3 regions of the Arthrobacter sp. Soil761 genome follow, and region 2 is predicted to be linked to each of the others. Evidence: riboswitches for the same ligand, from Rfam matches in the RefSeq annotation. Region 2 holds a riboswitch; each other region holds the start of a gene.
The links. Region 2 has a riboswitch for thiamine pyrophosphate ahead of thiO (glycine oxidase ThiO). Riboswitches for the same ligand answer to the same signal wherever they lie in the genome.

Region 1 (6,327 bases), on a different contig from region 2:
ACTTGTCCGGTCCCGACGGCTGGATCGACGCCGTCTCGGCAGTATTCATGGTGGTGGGGGCGCTCATGTCCCTGGGCGCCGCCATCGGCCTGCTCCGCTTCCCCGACCTGCTGAGCCGCATGCACGCGGCCACCAAACCGCAGGTCCTGGGCCTGTTCCTGCTGCTGGCGGCTATTGGACTGCAGATGCGGACATGGTGGGTATGGCCTGTCCTGGTGGTTGCCTGGATCTTCCAGCTGCTCACCGTACCGGTGTCCGCGCACATGGTGGGCCGCGCGGGGTACCGCACCAAGCACCTGCACCGGGAGCTGCTCACGGCCGACGAGCTGGAGGCCGTGGTGCAAAAAGCCGCCGCCGAGGCTGCCCGGAAAGACAGCCCCGACGGCGGCGGGTAATGCCGGGAGCTAGACGATGTCCTGCGACTTGGCGAAGCGGGTGATGGCGCGCTGGGTGCCGCGGTTGGCCAGGACCTGGATGATGGCGCTGACCGACGCCGAGATCAGCGCGAAGGTCAACGCCGAACGCAGGCTGGTGGGGACATCCTCGTTCTTGCCGGTGGGGGCTTTCTGCCCGGTGGTCTTCTCCCAGATGGTGTTGACCAGCTTGGTGCCGGCCAGGCCTGCGCCGAGGCTCACCCCGGTTCCGAGCAGCTTGATGAAAAGGTTCATTCCTATTACTCCTTGCGGGCGGAAAACGGACTGCCTCCAGCCTAGCCGTACGCCCGTGCCGGTCCGGGCAAGGCCGTGGCGTGCTGCAGGCAGGTTGTTGGACTAAATGGCTTGTTGGACTACTTCGCGGGCGGCTCGGTGCGGAACTTGATCATCTTGTGCGTGCCGTCGCAGTAGGGCTTGATGGCCGAGGCGCCGCAGCGGCACAACGCAACTGTCCTGCGGTCGCGGGGCACCGCGTCCCCGGATGGGGTGACGATCTCGAAATCACCCCTGACGATCAGGGGCCCGTCCGGGCAGACCACGATGGAGCCCGCGGCGGATTCGTGGTCCATGTCCGATCCTGTTCCATGCTGTCCGGGTTTCATGCCTGCACCGCTTTCGTCGTAGTCATGCTGCCGCCGGTACGGCCGCCCGCAGCGATGATGCCCCGGCTTCCCATGAGGACATCAGATGGGCGGACAGCCGGCCGTCGAGGGCCATGGCGGCAGTGGCCCCAAACAGGACGTCCGCGAGGAGTTCCGGCTCGGCTTCGACGAGGCCGCCGGCGAGGTCCCGGCCTGCGATCTGCTCGTGGACGGCGTCGGCCTCCACATGCTCATCGAAGTAGTGGGTGATGTCCGCGCCGAAACCGTGCCGGCGGAATCCGTTGCCGTAGAACCGGTTGGGCTGGGAGGAGGTCATCTCGTAGATCGCCAGGTGGCCGGTGATGGCACCCCGGAGCCGCCGGTTCAGGCCGCACAGCGACATGAGGTTGACGGACGCGAGGGAGACGGCGGGGACGGCATCCACGTACGCGCCGTAGCTGACGTCGAGGCCCAAACCGCGCATGGTCCGGGCGAACAGCGCGCTGTGCATGCGCTCGGGGCGGCCGCCGCCGTATTCATCCGCCTGGATTTCCACCAGGGCCGCCTTGGGCCGTCCGCTGAGCCGCGGAATGGCCCATGTATGCGGGTCGGCTTCCTTCAGCTGGTACATCGACTTGTGGATCAGGAACTCCCGGAGCTGGTCCAGGCCCGCCCTCCTGGCGACGTAGCGGGAGACGCTGGGCCCGGTGTCCGTGGCTGCGAGGCCGAACAGGACGTCGGCGACCTGGTCGCTGGTCAGGGCACCGGCAGGCAGTTCGAAGTCTGCGGCGGCCTGGTGCGCGGCAGCACGGAGGGCTGCCTCAAACGGTGCCTCGACCAGCTGCCGGACCCGGATTAACGCCGGCTCCCACTCCCAGTTGTCGGAGACGCCGGCCAGGCCGGAATAGTGGAGCTCGTAGAGGCAGAAGAGGGCCAGCTGGATGTCCTCGTCGCCGATGATGTCATTAGTGCCGGCCACCTGCCGTGCCGCGAGGTGGTACAGCCCGTCCAGCCCCGTCCCGGCTTCGGCCGGAGCCTGCGCAAGGAGTGCGAACAGGGCGTTGCTGAGGGGGCCTCTGGATTCCGGGATTCTCATGGTGCTCCTTGGTCTGCCGCGCTGGTGACGGGAACGAACGCGGGACCGCCCATGGTGACTCCCATGCCCTGTCCTCCTCGAAACCCGGGAACCAATATAGTAAGCATGATTACTAATAAAAGCTAAGCAGGCTTCCTGTTGGCGGCAGGTCAACCGGCGCCTAATCCCGCAGCGACGACCCCAGGATGTCGCGCAGCGCCTCAACCACCAGGTCATGGTCCTGCAGCTGCGGCAACCCGGAGACGGTCACCGTGGCCACGGCGCCCACGCCGGTGACGTAGATCGGAAAGGCGCCGCCATGGGCTGCATACCGGGATTGATCGAACCAGGCGTTGTCCTCGATCCGGCCGCCGCCCAGCCGGCCGCGAAGCCCCACCAAAAGTGACGGCACCTCGTACCGGGCGGCAGTGCGCTGCTTGGCGCGGATCCAGTGCCCGTTGTCCGGCGTGGCGCCCGGGAGCGCGACGTGGAACAGGACCTGCTCGCCCTTGGTGATGTCGATGGCGATGGGAAGGGACCGCTCCTTGCCCAGCTCCACCAGGAGCAGGCCCAGGTTCAACGCGTCATCCAGCGAAAAGCCGGGGAACTGGAGCTCCCGGACCTCCGCCTCGATGCGGGCGATCGACGCTTCCAGTGACCCCTCCAGCTGGGCGTCGGCGGAATCAGGATCGAATCCGGTCACATCCGGTGGAATGGCGCTCATGGCCCTCAATCTACCCCCGCCAGGTGTAAACTTGACCACGCCCGGAAGGGCAGTTCAAAAAGCCTTACCCATCCAAAAGCACCACTAATAACGACAGGGGAGCGCCGCCGTCGGACATCCTGGCACAAGCCGGGCACCGCAGGTGGGCGCTGAGAGTGCGGACAGCCGCAGACCCTCGAACCTGATCCGGTTAGTACCGGCGCAAGGGAGTCGAGTTCTCAAAGTGCCGCGGCTGCACGGCAACAGCCGTCAGCCGGGTCCACTTTCCCCTCCTGTTTCCCAGGAGGATCACATGAGTACTGCAGCAATCAAGAAGACCACCAGTAAGTCCTGGCGCGTCGTGGACATCGTGGTCGCCGCGCTGGTGGCCATCGCGGGCGGCGTCATTTTCTGGGCGTGGGACCAGGGAGCAGCCGCGCTTTCTGCCCCCATGAATGCCGCCTACCCGCCCCTGACCGGGCTGCTGGCGGGCGGCTGGATGATTCCCGGCGTGCTGGGAATGCTCATCATCCGCAAGCCCGGAGCCGCCCTGTTCTGTGAAACCGTGGCCGCCACCGGGGAACTCCTCATGGGTTCCCAGTACGGTGCCTCGGTCCTCTTCTCCGGCTTCATCCAGGGCCTCGGCGCGGAAATCATCTTCGCCATCTTCGTCTACCGCAAGTTCAACCTGCCCGTCTCCCTGCTGGCAGGCGCCGCGGCTGGATTCTTCTGCGGACTGAATGACTCGTTCGCACCGTGGGGCTGGAACATCGCCTACTCCGGTGCGGACAAGCTGGCGTACATCGTGCTGACCACCCTCTCCGGCGCCATTCTCGCCGGCGCCCTGTCCTGGCTGGCCACGCGCGGCCTGGCGCGTACGGGCGTGCTGAGCTCCTTCGCTTCGCGCAAGGCCGCCACGGAGCCTGTCTTCTCCTGATGGCACCAGCCCAGCGTGACGGCGGCACCGTCCGCCCTGCCGCCGTCACAGCCCGGGGCTGGGGGTGGCGGCATGCCGGCAGGGCCAAGCCTGCCGTCCACGCGCTTGACCTGGACATCAGCCCGGGGGAGCGGGTGCTCCTGCTCGGCCCCTCGGGTGCCGGGAAGTCCACGCTCCTGCATGCGCTCGCAGGGGTGCTGGGGGACATTAACGACGACGGCGGCGAGGCGGGGGACGCCGACGAGTCGGGTTCGCTGCTGGTTGACGGCGCCGTGCCCCGCGCCCAGCGCGGGCGCGCCGGACTTATGCAGCAGGACCCCGAGACGCAGGTGGTCCTGTCGCGGGTGGGGGACGACGTCGCCTTCGGTGCCGAAAACCTTGCCGTCCCACGGGAAGCAATCTGGGCGCGCGTGCACGAGGCGCTTGCCGACGTCGGACTGTCCCACCTGCCGCTGGACCACCCGACGTCGGCCCTGTCCGGCGGGCAAAAGCAGCGCCTGGCGCTGGCCGGCATCCTGGCCATGCGCCCGGGCCTGATCCTCCTGGATGAGCCAACCGCCAACCTGGACCCGGACGGCGTGTTGGAGGTCCGCGATGCCGTGGCGCGGTGCCTGGACAAGACCGGGGCCACGCTGGTGGTGGTGGAGCACCGGGTGTCCGTGTGGAAGGACCTGGTGGACCGGATCGTGGTCCTGCAGCCGGGCTCCGCCGCGGATCCTGCCGTACTCCTGGACGGGCCGCCGGACCAGGTGCTCACGGAGGCGCGGGCCATGCTGGCCGCCGCCGGTGTGTGGGTCCCCGGCTACGTCCCGGCAACCCGTGCCCGGGCGGTGGTCCCGGCCCCCGGCACGGGAAACCTCCTGCTCGCGGCCGAACAGTTGGGAGTCGCCCGCGAACGTCCCCGACGCAAGGGCTTAAGGAAGATTCCGCCGTCACCGGTCCAGGAAGGCCTGGCCGCGCAGGTGCGCGCCGGGCAGGCGCTCGCCGTGACGGGTCCCAACGGCGCCGGTAAGTCCACTTTCGCCCTGACCCTGGCAGGGCTGCTGGAACCGGTGTCCGGAAAGGTCTCCGCCACCATGGACCTGAGCCGCGGTGCCGGCATTGACCCGTACCGGTGGAAGGCGGATCAGCTGATTTCCCGAGTGGGGACGGTGTTCCAGGAGCCGGAGCACCAGTTCGTGACCGGCAAGGTGCTTGACGAACTGCTGTTCGGCCCCCGGCACCTGGGCCACGGCGGGGATCGGGTGGACGAACTGCTGGAGCGGCTGCGGCTCACCGCGCTGGTGGACGCCAACCCCTACACGCTCTCCGGTGGCGAGAAGCGGCGGCTGTCCGTGGCCACCGTCCTTGCCGCCAGCCCGCAGGTCCTGGTCCTGGATGAACCCACGTTCGGGCAGGACGCCAACACCTGGGCCGAGCTGGCGTCCTTCCTGTCCGAGCTCCTGGATGCCGGCACTGCCGTGGTGTCCGTGACCCATGACGCCGAATTCACCCAGGCCTTGGGCGGGGCCGAACTGCGGATGGCCGCGGCGGAAGCGGTGGCGCCATGAGGCAGCAACTCACCCTGGGCGGCAACCATGCCCTCCTGGTCCGCGCCAATCCACTAAGCAAGTTCGCTGCCGTCCTGCTGATCACCGCCGTCCTGGCGCTGTCCATCGACTGGGTTTCGGCGTCCGTGGCCCTGGTCTTTGAGCTTCTGCTGTTTCCCCTGGCCGGGCTCACCCTGTACCTGCTGTGGCAGCGCGGCTGGCCGCTGATCCTCGCCGCTGCCGTGGGTGGCTGGAGCACCTCCATCCTGGCCCCGGACAGCGGCCGGATCCTGCTCGACGCCGGGATCTGGTCCATGAGCGAAGGTTCCCTGCAGCTGGGCATCGGCTTCCTCCTGCGCGGCTTTGCGATCGCCCTTCCGGCCGTGCTCCTGATGAGCTGCACCGATCCCACGGACCTTGCCGACGCGCTGGCGCAGAAGGCGCGACTGCCGCACCGCTTTGTCCTGGGAACGCTCGCCGCGATGCGCCTGGTGGGGCTCATGGCTGAAGAATGGCAGACCATCGGGATGGCCCGGCGTGCGCGCGGCGTGGGTTCGCGCGGCAGCGTGGCCCAGCGGGTGAAGGCCACGCTGGGGCAGAGCTTCGGGCTTTTGGTGCAGGCCATCCGCCGCGCGTCCCGGCTTGCCGTGACCATGGAAGCCCGCGGTTTCGGCGGCGGCAGCCGGACCTGGGCCCGGGAATCCACGTTCAGCGCGCTGGACCTTGGGGTGGTGGCCGGCGGTGTCCTGGTGGCCGGCCTCGCGCTATTTGCTGCCCTGGCCGCCGGGACCTGGAACATGGTGTGGCTGGGCAGTTGATGTTGGCGGTCCGGCCCAGGTGATTCCTATCGCATGCAGTGGGTAGAGGCTTTCCCGGTGCCCCGTACCGGTGGCCGATCAGGGCTCGCGTAACTCATCTATGATATATTTGCGGGTATGACGCAGGAGACCGCTGAGCACGTTGCCGCCATGTTGAGGGATGCCCGGAGCGAGAAGGGCTGGACCCAGGGCCAGTTGGCCGCCGAGCTCGGCACCAGCCAGAGCGCCGTTGCCCGGATGGAGCAGGGCA
Region 2 (6,327 bases):
CGAGGCCGAATGCCCGGTGGACCACCAGAGCCGCGAAACCGCCTGACCACGCCCCATCACTTCCTGCACTATTTACGGCAACGCCCCATCAGTACCTGCGCCATCTACAAGGACGCCCCATCACTTTCTGCACTACTTACGGCAACGCCCCATCACTTTCTTCTGGAAAGTGATGGGGCGTACTCCAAAAGGGCGCGGGAAGTGATGGAGCGTCCCGTCAGTAGACGGGCTTCTGGGGTTCCACCTCACGCACCCAGGCCAGGATCCCGCCGTCAAGGTGGCTGACCCGCTGGTAGCCGGCCTGCCGTGCCGCTGCCAGCACGTTCGCGGACCGGGTGCCGGCCTTGCAGTGGAACACGATGTCCCGGTCCTGCGGAAGTTCGTCCCACGCCTCCCCGGCAAGGATCCGTCCCTGCGGGATCAGTTTGGCCCCGTCGATCCGGACGATGTCGTATTCCCCGGCTTCGCGGACATCTACCAGCTCGAAATCCTTGAGCCCGGCTTTCCGCGACGCCAGCATGGTGGCCAGCTGGGTGGCGGTGACCGTATGTTCCGTGTCCGCCTGCGAGGCGGGAGCGATGCCGCAGAAAGCCTCGTAGTCAGTGAGTTCGGTGATGGGTTCCGCCGCGGGGTCCTTCGACACCCGGATCTCCCGCCAGCTGCCGCCCAAGGCGTCAAAGAGGGCCACGCGGCCCAGCAGGGAACGCCCGACGCCGGTGATCAGCTTCACTGCCTCGGTCACCATGAGCGATCCCACGGCAGCGCAGAGCATGCCGAACACACCGCCCTCGCCGCAGGACGGCACGGACCCCGCGGGGGGAGCCTCCGGATACAGGTCGCGGTAGGTGGGCCCGTGCTTCTCCCAGAACACGCTGACCTGGCCGTCGAACCGGAAGATGGAACCCCACACGTAGGGCTTGCCCAGGATGGCCGCGGCGTCGTTCACCAGGTACCTGGTGGCGAAGTTGTCGGCCCCGTCAAGGATGAGGTCGTACCCCCGGAACAACTCCAGGGCGTTGGACGCGTCAAGGCGCAGGTTGTGCAGCCGGACATCCACCAGCGGATTCAGCTCCGCGATGGCATCGCGTGCCGACTCGATCTTGGGCCGGCCCACGTCGCTGACGCCGTGGATCACCTGCCGCTGCAGGTTGCTCAGGTCCACCACGTCGTCGTCGACGATTCCAATGGTTCCAACGCCTGCCGCGGCCAGGTACAGCAGGGCCGGGGCGCCCAGGCCGCCGGCACCGATCACCAGCACCTTGGCGTTCTTGAGCCGCCGCTGGCCCAGGGCACCGATCTCGGGAATGATCAGGTGCCGGGAGTACCGTTCAACCTCGGCAGGGGTGAGACCGGCGGCCGGTTCCACCAGCGGATCCAGGGAATGGGTTGAAACATTTGCGGTGAAAGACGAAGCCATACTTCAATGTATGCCCCGGGATACCGCCGGGTCATATTACCCCGCAGTAAAGTGAAGGTAACTGCAATGGAAAGAAGGACAACTGTGGTCCCTGAAGCACGGGCTGACCGCCCGCCCGCCGCCGAACCGCAAACTCCCTCCCGCCCCGCAGGCCATCGGTCCGCCCGGCTGCCCCGGGATGAGCGCCGCGCACAGCTGCTTGCCGCCGCCCAGGAGGTGTTCGTGGCCAACGGCTACCACGGCGCGGCCATGGATGAAATTGCAGAGACCGCCCATGTCAGCAAACCGGTGCTGTACCAGCACTTTCCGTCAAAGCGGGAACTCTACCTCGCACTGCTCGAGAGCCACCTTGCGTCCCTGACCGAGTTGATGCTGGGTGCCCTGAATTCCACCACGGACAACGATGAACGGGTCCAGGCCGTCATGCGCGCCTACTTCCATTTCATCGCCAGCGACGACCAGGCCCACCGCCTGGTGTTCGAGTCCGACCTGATCAACGACCCCGACGTCAGCTCCAGGCTGGAAACCTTCAACCGGACCTTCGCCGACGCCATCGCCAGGGTCATTGCCGAGGACACCAAGCTCCCCCACCTCGAGGCCGAACTCCTTGGCCGCGGACTGGCCGGAATGGCGCAGGTCAGCGCGCGGTACTGGCTGGAAACGGACGGCAACCTGGACCTCAACGTGGCCAGTGACCTCATCTACCGTTTAGCTTGGCGCGGAATCTCTCGCTTCCCCAAAGAGTCCTAGACTACAAATAAGACATCATCGACGAACTTCACAGGCTGGGAGGCCCCCTTGGAAATTAAGATCGGCGTTCAAAACGTTGGCCGCGAGATCGTGCTGGAATCGGACCAGGACGCGGAGACTGTGGCCAAGGTTGTTGGCGAAGCCATCACCGGAGGCAACGAACTTCGCCTGAAGGATGAAAAAGGACGCCTGATCATTGTTCCGGGCAACGCTCTTGCCTATGTGGAAATCGGTGCCGAAGAGGTTCGGCGCGTAGGTTTCGGCCAGTTCTAGTCCCCGGTTCCAAGGAGATCCATGCTTTCGCTGTCCATCGTGGTGCTGGCCACTGTCGCCGGCGGCTTCGTCGTCTGGGCCAATGACAAGCGGCACGCCAAGTACGGTGCGGCGCTTCCGGCCGGCGTCGCCGCGGGTGCTGCGGCGCTGGTGTGGATCATTCTGATGGCGGCCGGTTTCGGCTACCTGCCCGGGCTGACCTGGCTTCCCTGGGTCCTGCCCATCGTTCTGGGCATTGCTGCCGCCATCGCCGCCGTCGCCTATTTTGGCCGTACGCGGGCGCGCCATGATGCGGAACGGCTCACTGCGATCCTGCGGCGCTGAGCCGTCGCTGGCAGGCTCCCAGGCATATGGCTGTGGCCACCACCCAGGCGGGTGGTGGCCACAGCCATTTAAGTGAATGGCCGATGCCTAGAGGAACTCGGCCCGGCCTTCCATGGCGGATGAGGCGAGGGCATGCTCCCGGCGCGGGATGCGCCCGGCCGCCCGGGCCATCCTGCCCGCGATCACCGCGTGCTTGAAGGCTTCTCCCATGAGCGTGGGGTTCTGGGCGCGGGTCACGGCCGTGGCCAGCAGCACGGCGTCGCAGCCCAGCTCCATGGCAAGGGAGGCGTCGGATGCCGTGCCGATGCCGGCATCCAGGACCACGGGCACGGAGGCCCGGGAAACGATGAGCTCAATGTTGTGCGGGTTCAGGATCCCCAGGCCGGTGCCGATCGGGGCACCCAGCGGCATGACGGCGGTGGCTCCAAGGTTCTCCAGCCGCAGGGCCAGCACGGGATCGTCGTTGGTGTAGGCGAAGACCTTGAAGCCGCGGTTGACCAGTTGCTCGGTGGCCTCGACCAGTTCCACGGCGTCCGGCAGGAGGGTTTGTTCATCGGCGATGACCTCCAGTTTCACCCAGTCTGTTTCCAGGGCCTCCCGGGCCAGTTCCGCGGTAAGGACCGCGTCCCTGGCCGTGAAGCAGCCGGCCGTATTGGGCAGGACCCGGATTCCATGATCCACCAGCAGCTGGAACAGCGAGCCGGTTTCAGCCGTGGAGTAGCGCCGCATGGCCACGGTGGTCAGCGCGGTGCCGGAGGCAAGGAGCGCCGCGCCCAGGCCATCGAGGCTGGGCGCTCCCCCGGTGCCCATGATGAGCCTGGAACCCAGCGCGACGCCGTCGATCACCAGGGCGTCGCCGGCACCGGCGTTTCCTGCAGGGTTGATGGTGCTGGTTTCGGTCATGGCGTCAGCCTCCCTGTACTGCTGTAACAAGTTCGATGTCGTCGCCGTCGGCGAGCGCGGTGGCGAACCATTGGCTGCGCGGCACCACCTGGGCATTGTGCGCGACGGCGACGCCGAGTTTCCCGCCGTCGGTCGCCTGTCCGTTGTCCGCCAGCGGGCGTCCGGTGACCTCGCTGACCAGCGTGGTGATCGAAGCTCCGTCGGCCACCGTGTGCGGGTTTCCGTTAAGGGTGATGTTCACGCAGTCTCCTTGATGTGGGGGCTTGTTGCTGCCGTTGCCGGCCTGGAAAACCGGTCCGGGCTGAAGGGTCCCCAGCGGGGATCGGCCCTGCCGTCCAGCAGTTCCCTGCAGATGGCCGCCGCGGCGGGAGTGAGCAGGACTCCGTGCCGGAAGAACCCGGCGGCGATGATGAGTCCGGGGACGTGCCCGGCCTGTCCTCCCCCGGCGCCCGGAGCGGCCGGCACCCGGCCCAGGAGCGGCGCGTTGTCAGGGGTACCGGGGCGGGCGCGGGCGGTGCATTCCATGAGTTCGAGTTCAGCGACGGCGGGCACCAGAGCCTGCGCATCCCGCAGCAGCTGGTAGACACCGCCGGCACTCACGGCATCGGAGAGGGCATCCTCCCGCTGCGTGGCTCCGATCACCACGGTCCCGTCCTGCCTGGGAACGATGTACACGGGGATGCCGTGGACCAGGCCGCGCACCGTTGACGTCACCAAGGGCTGAAGGTGGCGGGGAACGGCAAGGCGCAGGATATCCCCGTGCACGGGCCGCAGCGGCAGCTCAAGGCCGTCCGGCAGGCCGTCAAGCGCCCCCGCCTGCAGGCCATTGGCCACCACGGTCTCCGTTGCCAGCACCGTGCCGCCCCCGGCCAGGCGGACCCCGGAAACCGTTCCGCCCTCCCACAGCAGCCCGGCTGCCCGCTCCGGCACGGCAAAACCTTCCACTGCCCCGGCAACCGCCAGCTGGGGCTGCTCCTGCGCTGCGCCGGCCAGGGCCAGCCGCAAGGCGGCCACCAGGCGCCGGGGATCCACCTGGTGGTCCGCCGGGGTATCAAGTGCGCACGCAATGGCCGGGCTGAGCAGCGGCTCACGCTTCCGGGCCTCCCGCACGGTCAGGGGTTCCACCGCCAGCCCGTTGGCCTGCTGGACTGTGCGCAGGTCCATCAGCGCCCGGCGGTCGGCCGCGTCGGCACCCACGGCGAGGGTCGGCGTCGTCAGGTATCCGGAATCCGCGCCCGTTGCCCTGCCCAGCCCGGCGGCGAACCCGGGCCAGCGCGATGATGCGTCAAGCATCAGTTCCAGGAGCTCTTCCTCCTGGTAATGCAGTTCGCTGACGGGAGCCAGCATGCCGGCCGCCGCCCAGCTGGCGCCGGTACCGGGCGCGTCATCAATGAGGACCACCGAGCGCCCTGAACGCTGCGCCTCCCAGGCAATGCCGTGCCCCACCACTCCCCCGCCGATGACGGCAACGTCGGCCCGGAGGGTGGAGGGAATGGAGCTGCGGGCGGACCCGGGGTGATGGGTGAAGGGGGTACGCATGTGGGTTCCTTCCCTACGCCGGCATTAACCGGATCAGGTCAAGCGGTCGGCTCTGACGCCCTCTCAGCCCGGCGCTTTGTGACAGCCGCCGCGGGCTCCCGCAGTACCAGCCCAGTTTAGAGGAACTAGGCTTGCACGCATGAATGTGTCCACCCCTTCCTTTCCCGCCGGCCACCACGCTCCAGCCACCGAAGTCGTCAATTCACGGGACAACGACGCCCTGAAGGCAGCCCGCCTGTACCTCTGCACCGATGCGCGCCGGGACCGCGGCGACTTCGCGGAGTTCGTTGACGCCGCGTTCGCCGGTGGCGTGGACATCATCCAGCTGCGCGACAAGACCATCGAGGCGGCCGAGGAACTGGACCTCCTGGCGGTGCTGAAGGAATCCGCGGTACGGCACGGAAAGCTGTGGGCGGTCAATGACCGTGCGGACATCGCCGTCCTCTCCGGGGCACCGGTGTTCCACATCGGCCAGAAGGACCTGCCGCTGGCGGCGGCGCGCACGCTGGTCAACGGCAACGCCGCCATCGGGCTCTCCAGCCACACCACCGGGCAGGTGGACGCCGCCCTGGCAGCAACTGCCGGACCAGCCGGGCTGGACTACTTCTGCGTGGGTCCGGTCTGGGCAACCCCCACCAAACCCGGCAGGTCCGCCGTGGGCACTGACCTGGTGAAGTATGCCGCCGAGGCCTCACGGCAGGCGGCGGACCCCGTGCCCTGGTTCGCCATTGGCGGCATTGACCACGGAAACGTCCACCAGGTGGCGGAAGCCGGTGCGCGCAGGATCGTGGTGGTGCGCGCCATCACCGAGGCCTCCGATCCCGCCGCCGCTGCCGCCTCCCTCCTCGACGCATTGGACGCCGCCGCCGCCTGATGCCATATCGGCGGACTTGGAGCTACGCTGACTTTTGTGTCACATCATCGGCTGGCTCCAAACGTCCATGACCACACGAACGCCCTGGAAGAGGCGTTGGGCCTGCTGCGCACCGAACTTGAACTGCCGGGACCGTACCCGGCTGAGGCAGTGGCGGATGCCCGGGCCGCTGTGGCAGCGCTGAAGCTTCCGTCCTACGACCTGACCGCCGTCCAGTTCGTGACCATCGATCCGGCCTCCTCCACGG
Region 3 (6,327 bases), on a different contig from region 2:
GGTCTGCTTGACCCAGCGTTCGGGCTTTTCGCCGAGGACGCGGAACAGCGGCTCCAGGTTCTTTTCCTCGCGCCGGATCTTGAAGCCGGCCTCGTTGACGGCGCGGGGACGCAGTACGGCGGGCTGGACCTTGGGCGGTGCCGCAGCGACGGCGTCGCGGGCCGCCTTGACGATCTCCGCCATGGCGAAGCCCAGCTGGCGCAGGCCCTCATGGCTGGTGGCGGACACCTCGAACACGCGGTAGCCGCGGGATTCGAGTTCCGGACGCACGAATTCGGCCATGTCCTTGCCGTCGGGCAGGTCTACCTTGTTCAGGGCCACCAGCCGGGGGCGGTGGTTCAGGGGTACCACTTCGCCGTCCTGGCCTGCGTAGCTCATGTCGACGGCGTACTTCTCCAGCTCGCCCTCGATGATGGCGAGGTCCGACAACGGGTCGCGCTCCGATTCCAGCGTGCCGCAGTCCAGCACGTGCACCAGGGCTGCGCAGCGCTCCACGTGCCGCAGGAAGTGGTGGCCCAGGCCGCGTCCCTCGCTGGCACCTTCGATGAGCCCGGGTACGTCGGCGATGGTGAACCGCACGTCTCCGGCCTGCACGACGCCGAGGTTGGGAACCAGCGTGGTGAACGGGTAGTCAGCGATCTTGGGCCGGGCCGCGGACATCGCCGCGATGAGGCTGGACTTGCCGGCCGACGGGAAACCCACCAGCGCGATGTCGGCGATGGACTTCAGTTCCAGGACGATGTCGCGGGACTCGCCTTCGATGCCCAGCAGCGCAAAGCCGGGGGCGCGGCGCTTTTGCGAGGACAGGGCGGCGTTGCCGAGTCCGCCAATGCCGCCTGCGGCGGCCACGTACTCGGTGCCCTCGCCGACGAGGTCAGCCAGGACGGTGCCGTCCTTGGACTTCACCACGGTGCCGTCCGGGACGGGCAGGATGAGGGTTTCACCGTTTTTGCCGCCGCGCCAGTCACCCATGCCGGGGCCGCCGTTGCTGGCGTGCCGGTGCGGTGCGTGGTGGTAGTCAAGAAGCGTGGTGGTCTGGTGGTCGACGCGGAGGATCACGTCGCCGCCGTTGCCCCCGTTGCCGCCGTCGGGTCCGCCCAGCGGCTTGAACTTCTCGCGGTGGACGGAGACGCACCCATGGCCGCCGGTACCGCCGGATACGTGCAGTACTACCCGGTCTACAAAGCTGGCCACGTGGATCTCCTCAGAAACTGTTTACCTGGCGGCCCAGGGGACGCCACATCGATTGTAATGCGGTTAAAAGAACAGTGGAGCGGACCCTCAGGCCCGCTCCACCGTTTCAGAACTTGTTGTTACTCTGCAGCTGCAGCAGCAACGATGTTGACTACGCGACGACCGCGGCGGGTGCCGAATTCAACGGCGCCCGGGGTCAGGGCGAACAGGGTGTCGTCGCCGCCACGGCCAACGCCGGCGCCCGGGTGGAAGTGGGTGCCACGCTGGCGGACGATGATCTCGCCGGCCGAAACAACCTGGCCGCCGAAGCGCTTGACGCCGAGGTACTGAGCGTTGGAATCGCGACCGTTGCGAGTGGAGCTCGCGCCCTTTTTATGTGCCATCTGAAATGCCTGCCTCTAAATTCTGGGGAATCTGTTGAAATGCCTGAACAGTAACCGGTGGTTACTTGATGCCGGTGATCTTGACCTTGGTCAGTTCCTGGCGGTGACCCTGGCGCTTCTTGTAGCCGGTCTTGTTCTTGAACTTCTGGATGACAATCTTAGGACCACGCAGGTCCTGGAGGATTTCAGCCGTAACAGTTACCTTGGCCAGGTCAGCGGCGGCGGAGGTGACCTTGTCACCATCAACCAGGAGCAGTGCGGGCAGCTCAATGGTGCTGCCGGCTCCACCGGCGACGCGGTTCAGGGTAACGAAGTCTCCAACGGAAACCTTCTCTTGGCGGCCGCCTGCGCGGACAATCGCGTACACCACTTGGGAACTCACTTCTCTCGACGTTTATTACAAAATTTGCGTGCGGAACCGACTTGCTAAAAGCTTGGTTTCTCGCTGTGCCTCAACGCCGTGGGGTCGTAACCCAAGTGTTGGCGTAAGCACCGAAGATCAAGAATACGCTAAATCCATCTTCGGCCGCAAATGAGGCTGGTTCAGGCGGGCCGGCTGTGGTAGTAACCACAGCCCGGCAGGAACCGCCGCAACCGTGCTCCACCATCATAGCCGGGCCCGGCCCGCGGGGGTCAGGAATGCAGCCTCGGCGCGTCGAAGAACTCCACTTCCAGGCGGCAGGACTGCTTGAACGCCGTCACCATCGCCGCCCTCTCATGGTCCGGCGCGGTCCGTCCGGCTGCATCCACGATGGCGATGGCTTTGCGGGTTGCTTCGGCGAAGCCCTCGTCGGCGTACGTCCGGAGCCAGGCCGCGTAGGCATGGCCGTCCGGTTCGCCCGAGGCCAGGAACCGGGCGTGGAGCTTCCCGCCGACTTCGGCGTAGAGCCAGAAGCAGGGAAGCACGGCGGCGGCGAGGACGGCATAGCTGCCCGACGCCGACGCTGCCGTGAGGTGGTCCACGTATGACTTGGTGACGGGGCCCAGGCCCTTCGGGGCCGGGCGGGTGCTGAGCCACGAGCGGTGGAGTTCCGATTCCACCTCAAGGCACTGCTGCGCGGATCCGGCCCAGAAAAGCTGCTCGGCCTCCGAGGGGGCCAGCGCGCTGGCCCGTGCCAGCACCCTGGAGTAGCCGTTCAGGTAGAGGGCATCCTGCGCCAGGTAGTAGGCAAAGTCCTTCTCCGGAAGGTCTCCGGACGCCAGGCCGTGGATGAAGTCCAGTGCGTAGATGTCCGCCAGGTCCTGTTGGGCTTCCGACCACAACCGGGCCGCGAAGCCGCCCTCCTCCAGGACCGGCCGCACGTGGTGGAAGTGGTGTACGGGGCCGTTCCCCTGGCCCACCTCCAATTGGCCGGAGTTCTCAAGTGCGCCGGCCAGCCAGGGCTTGACCGTTCGCAGTGATGCCTCCCAATTGCCCAAACGGGCCTGGACTGTTGCCATGGCAGAGGACAGGGAACAGCCCGTCCCGTGGCTGTTCCGCGTGGAAACCCGCTTCCCCTGCACTTCCACCACGTCCGGCCCCAGGAGGCCCGAAGTGTTGACCAGCGCATCCGGGCAGTCGAGGCCTGAAAGGTGGCCACCCTTGACCAGCACGGTGGCTCCGGTGGCTTCCGCCAGGCGCCTGCCCTGGTCCAGCGCGGTGTCCCAGTCCTTCGCCGGCTCCGTGCCCAGCAGCAGCGCGAGCTCGGGAAGGTTGGGGGTGATGAGGTGGGCAAGGGGCAGCAGTTCCCGGAGCGCGGCTTCGGCGGATTCCTTCAGCAGCCTGTCGCCGCTGGTGGCCACCATGACGGGGTCCAGGACCACGACGGCGGGACGGGCCTTTCCGAGCCACTGGCGGACAGTGCGGATCACCGACTCGTCGCCCAGCATGCCGATCTTGACGGCGTCGATGCTGATGTCGTCACTGACCGCGTCCAGCTGCTGGGCCAGGAAGCCGGCCGGCGGGACGTGGACGGACTGCACGCCCCGGGTGTTTTGCGCCGTGAGTGCCGTGATCGCGGCCATGCCGTATCCGCCATGGGCGGCAATGCTTTTGAGGTCCGCCTGGATCCCGGCCCCGCCGGACGGGTCGGAGCCTGCAATGGAGAGGACGCGCGGGACATCGCGGCCCCCAGGCAGCGCGGGGGCCACGCCGGACGCTGTGGGCAGGGGCATGGAGAGGGTCGAAGACAACAGACATCCCTTCGCCGGTACTAGCCGGACAGGTTCAACGGGTGTGGATCTCAGCCGGCCTTCTGCGCGGCACCCCGTGTCGGGTTCCAGAGTAGCCGCTGGGGCGTACCCGGCGGAAAGGTGACAGCACCCGCGCATGCAGGAAGTCCCCGCCCGTGGACTGTTCCCCCTGGATTCATGGGGGAACAGTCCGCACGACGGGGACTTCCTGGGTGGCGCGTTGGCTGCGCCCTGGCTTAGAGCTCCGAGGCGGGGACGCCGACGCCGAGGATGATCGGTTCCCCTGCCGGCTTGCCGGGCTCCGCCGCAGCGGGCTGTGCTTTGGCGGTGTCCGGGGCCTTGGCTGCGTGCGAGTGCCCCGCGCCTGTCGCCTGGACGTTCTCGTGGTGCTGGACAACGGTTTCATTTGCGGCACCCTGGGCACGGCTGGCAGCGCGGTGGCGCCGCGGCCTGCGTTGCCGGGACTGCTCCAGCGTGTGGTCGGAGTAGTCCTTTTCCGCCGGAGCTTCCACGGCGGCACGCGCCTCCGCTCCCCCGCCGGGCTGCTGTTCGGGCACCGACTGTTTGGGCGCTGACTGTTCGGCCGGCTTCACCGTGTCTGCGGCCTTGGCGGGCGCGTTCTCCACGGGGGAAGCCGGCTGGCCGAGGTGGGCAAAGGCTTCCGCGAGCCGGTCCAGCGTGAGGGCGGGCCTGGGATGCTGGTCCTCAGCGTGCTCCACGAAGGGAAGCGGGACTTCCTCGCCGCCGAAGGTCAGGACAGCTGCGGGGCGTGCCGGGCCATCGGCGTCGTGCTTCTCTTCAATAGGGGCCTGCGCAGGCTCGGCGGACGGTGCCTGCCGGGTGGCTGCCACCTCATCGTCATGCAGGTGGGCCGCATGGGCGGCAGCCGCGATGTTCGCCAGGGCAAGCCGGGTGGCCTCTGCCTTTGCGTGCCGCTCTGCGTCTGTGGGGTCCGGAAGGACGGTGTGGACGTGGACAGCAGGCGCCGGGGCAGCCTCGGGCTGCTGGCCGCCGCGTCCCCGCCGCCGTTTGCGCTCGGGACGGACTCCGGGCTGGCCGCCATCGGCCCGCTGCCCTTCGGGGCGGTGGGCTTCCCCGCGGGCTTCGGGGCGGCTGTCGGCGCGCTGGACGTGGTGCTCGGCCGCCACAATGTTGGCGCGGCGGTGCTCCACGGGATCGTCGTGCGTCACTACGCCCCGGCCGGCGCAGGCCTCACACTGCTCGCCGAAGACTTCCAGCAGGCCCGTCCCCATGCGCTTGCGGGTCATCTGGACCAGGCCCAGCGACGTGACCTCGGCAACCTGGTGCTTGGTCCGGTCGCGGCCCAGGCATTCCACCAGGCGGCGCAGGACCAGGTCGCGGTTGGATTCGAGCACCATGTCGATGAAGTCGATCACGATGATGCCGCCGATGTCGCGCAGCCGCAGCTGGCGCACCACTTCCTCGGCAGCTTCCAGGTTGTTCTTGGTGACGGTTTCCTCGAGGTTGCCGCCGCTGCCGGTGAACTTGCCGGTGTTGACGTCCACCACGGTCATGGCCTCGGTGCGGTCGATGACCAGGGAGCCGCCGGAGGGCAGGAACACCTTCCGCTCAAGGGCCTTGTGGATCTGCTCGTCGATGCGCCAGGCGGAGAAGATGTCCTGGTCCTTGGTCCACTTCTCGAGGCGGCCCACCAGGTCCGGCGCCACGTACGTGACGTAGGCCTCGATGGTGTCCCAGGCCTCCTCACCGGAGACGATCAGTTTGGAGAAGTCCTCGTTGAAGACGTCCCGGACCACCTTGATGGTCAGGTCCGGTTCGCCGTACAGCAGCTCCGGGGCCAGGATCTTGGTGGACTGGGACTGGCTTTCGATGCCTTCCCACTGGGCGCGCAGGCGGTTGATGTCGTGCGTCAGTTCCTCTTCCGAGGCACCTTCCGCGGCGGTCCGGACGATGACGCCGGCGTGCTCGGGCAGGCGGTCCTTGAGGATGCGCTTGAGGCGGTTGCGTTCGACGTCGGGCAGCTTGCGGGAGATGCCGGTCATGGAGCCGCCGGGCACGTAGACCAGGTAGCGGCCGGGAAGGGAGATCTGGCTGGTCAGCCGGGCGCCCTTGTGGCCGACGGGATCCTTGGTCACCTGGACCAGGACGGTGTCGCCGGATTTGAGCGCGTTCTCGATGCGGCGCTGCTTGCCTTCGAGGTTGACGGCTTCCCAGTTGACCTCACCGGCGTACAGCACGGCGTTGCGGCCACGCCCGATGTCCACGAACGCAGCTTCCATTGACGGCAGCACGTTCTGGACCTTGCCCAGGTAGACGTTGCCGATGAGCGAGTCCTGCTGGGTCTTGGATACGAAATGCTCGGCCAGGACACCGTCTTCAAGGACGGCGATCTGGATTCTGTCGTCGCGCTGGCGGACGATCATCTGCCGGTCCACGGATTCGCGGCGGGCCAGGAACTCGGCCTCGGTGATGACGGTGCGGCGGCGGCCGGTGTCGCGGGATTCGCGGCGGCGCTGCTTCTTGGCCTCAAGGCGGGTGGAGCCCTTGACGCTGGTGACCCGGTTGTTGACCGGCGCTTCACTGACCGCGCGCGGGG

Region 1: another riboswitch for thiamine pyrophosphate. It lies ahead of ASG79_RS13855 (ECF transporter S component); the one in region 2 lies ahead of thiO (glycine oxidase ThiO).
Region 3: another riboswitch for thiamine pyrophosphate. It lies ahead of thiD (bifunctional hydroxymethylpyrimidine kinase/phosphomethylpyrimidine kinase); the one in region 2 lies ahead of thiO (glycine oxidase ThiO).

What each region holds. Positions count from the first base shown of each region.
Region 1 covers NZ_LMSF01000023.1:371,677-378,003, reverse strand. Annotated here, with positions in the region: gene ASG79_RS13885 (monovalent cation/H+ antiporter complex subunit F) at 1-1, shown strand, start outside; gene mnhG (monovalent cation/H(+) antiporter subunit G) at 1-395, shown strand, start outside; gene ASG79_RS13875 (DUF4235 domain-containing protein) at 405-668, opposite strand; gene ASG79_RS13870 (CDGSH iron-sulfur domain-containing protein) at 788-1,003, opposite strand; gene ASG79_RS13865 (iron-containing redox enzyme family protein) at 1,059-2,111, opposite strand; gene ASG79_RS13860 (heme-degrading domain-containing protein) at 2,272-2,814, opposite strand; TPP riboswitch at 2,900-3,040, shown strand; gene ASG79_RS13855 (ECF transporter S component) at 3,107-3,730, shown strand; gene ASG79_RS13850 (ABC transporter ATP-binding protein) at 3,730-5,280, shown strand; gene ASG79_RS13845 (energy-coupling factor transporter transmembrane component T family protein) at 5,277-6,077, shown strand; gene ASG79_RS13840 (UDP-N-acetylglucosamine 1-carboxyvinyltransferase) at 6,195-6,327, shown strand, end outside.
Region 2 covers NZ_LMSF01000032.1:35,265-41,591, forward strand. Annotated here, with positions in the region: gene ASG79_RS21640 (glutamyl-tRNA reductase) at 1-46, shown strand, start outside; gene moeB (molybdopterin-synthase adenylyltransferase MoeB) at 218-1,417, opposite strand; gene ASG79_RS21650 (TetR/AcrR family transcriptional regulator) at 1,502-2,167, shown strand; gene ASG79_RS21655 (DUF3107 domain-containing protein) at 2,216-2,440, shown strand; gene ASG79_RS21660 (hypothetical protein) at 2,462-2,764, shown strand; gene ASG79_RS21665 (thiazole synthase) at 2,852-3,667, opposite strand; gene thiS (sulfur carrier protein ThiS) at 3,672-3,908, opposite strand; gene thiO (glycine oxidase ThiO) at 3,905-5,206, opposite strand; TPP riboswitch at 5,199-5,318, opposite strand; gene thiE (thiamine phosphate synthase) at 5,346-6,080, shown strand; gene ASG79_RS21685 (RNB domain-containing ribonuclease) at 6,117-6,327, shown strand, end outside.
Region 3 covers NZ_LMSF01000012.1:512,457-518,783, forward strand. Annotated here, with positions in the region: gene obgE (GTPase ObgE) at 1-1,194, opposite strand, end outside; gene rpmA (50S ribosomal protein L27) at 1,314-1,577, opposite strand; gene rplU (50S ribosomal protein L21) at 1,639-1,947, opposite strand; gene thiD (bifunctional hydroxymethylpyrimidine kinase/phosphomethylpyrimidine kinase) at 2,211-3,731, opposite strand; TPP riboswitch at 3,739-3,836, opposite strand; gene ASG79_RS10520 (ribonuclease E/G) at 3,986-6,327, opposite strand, start outside.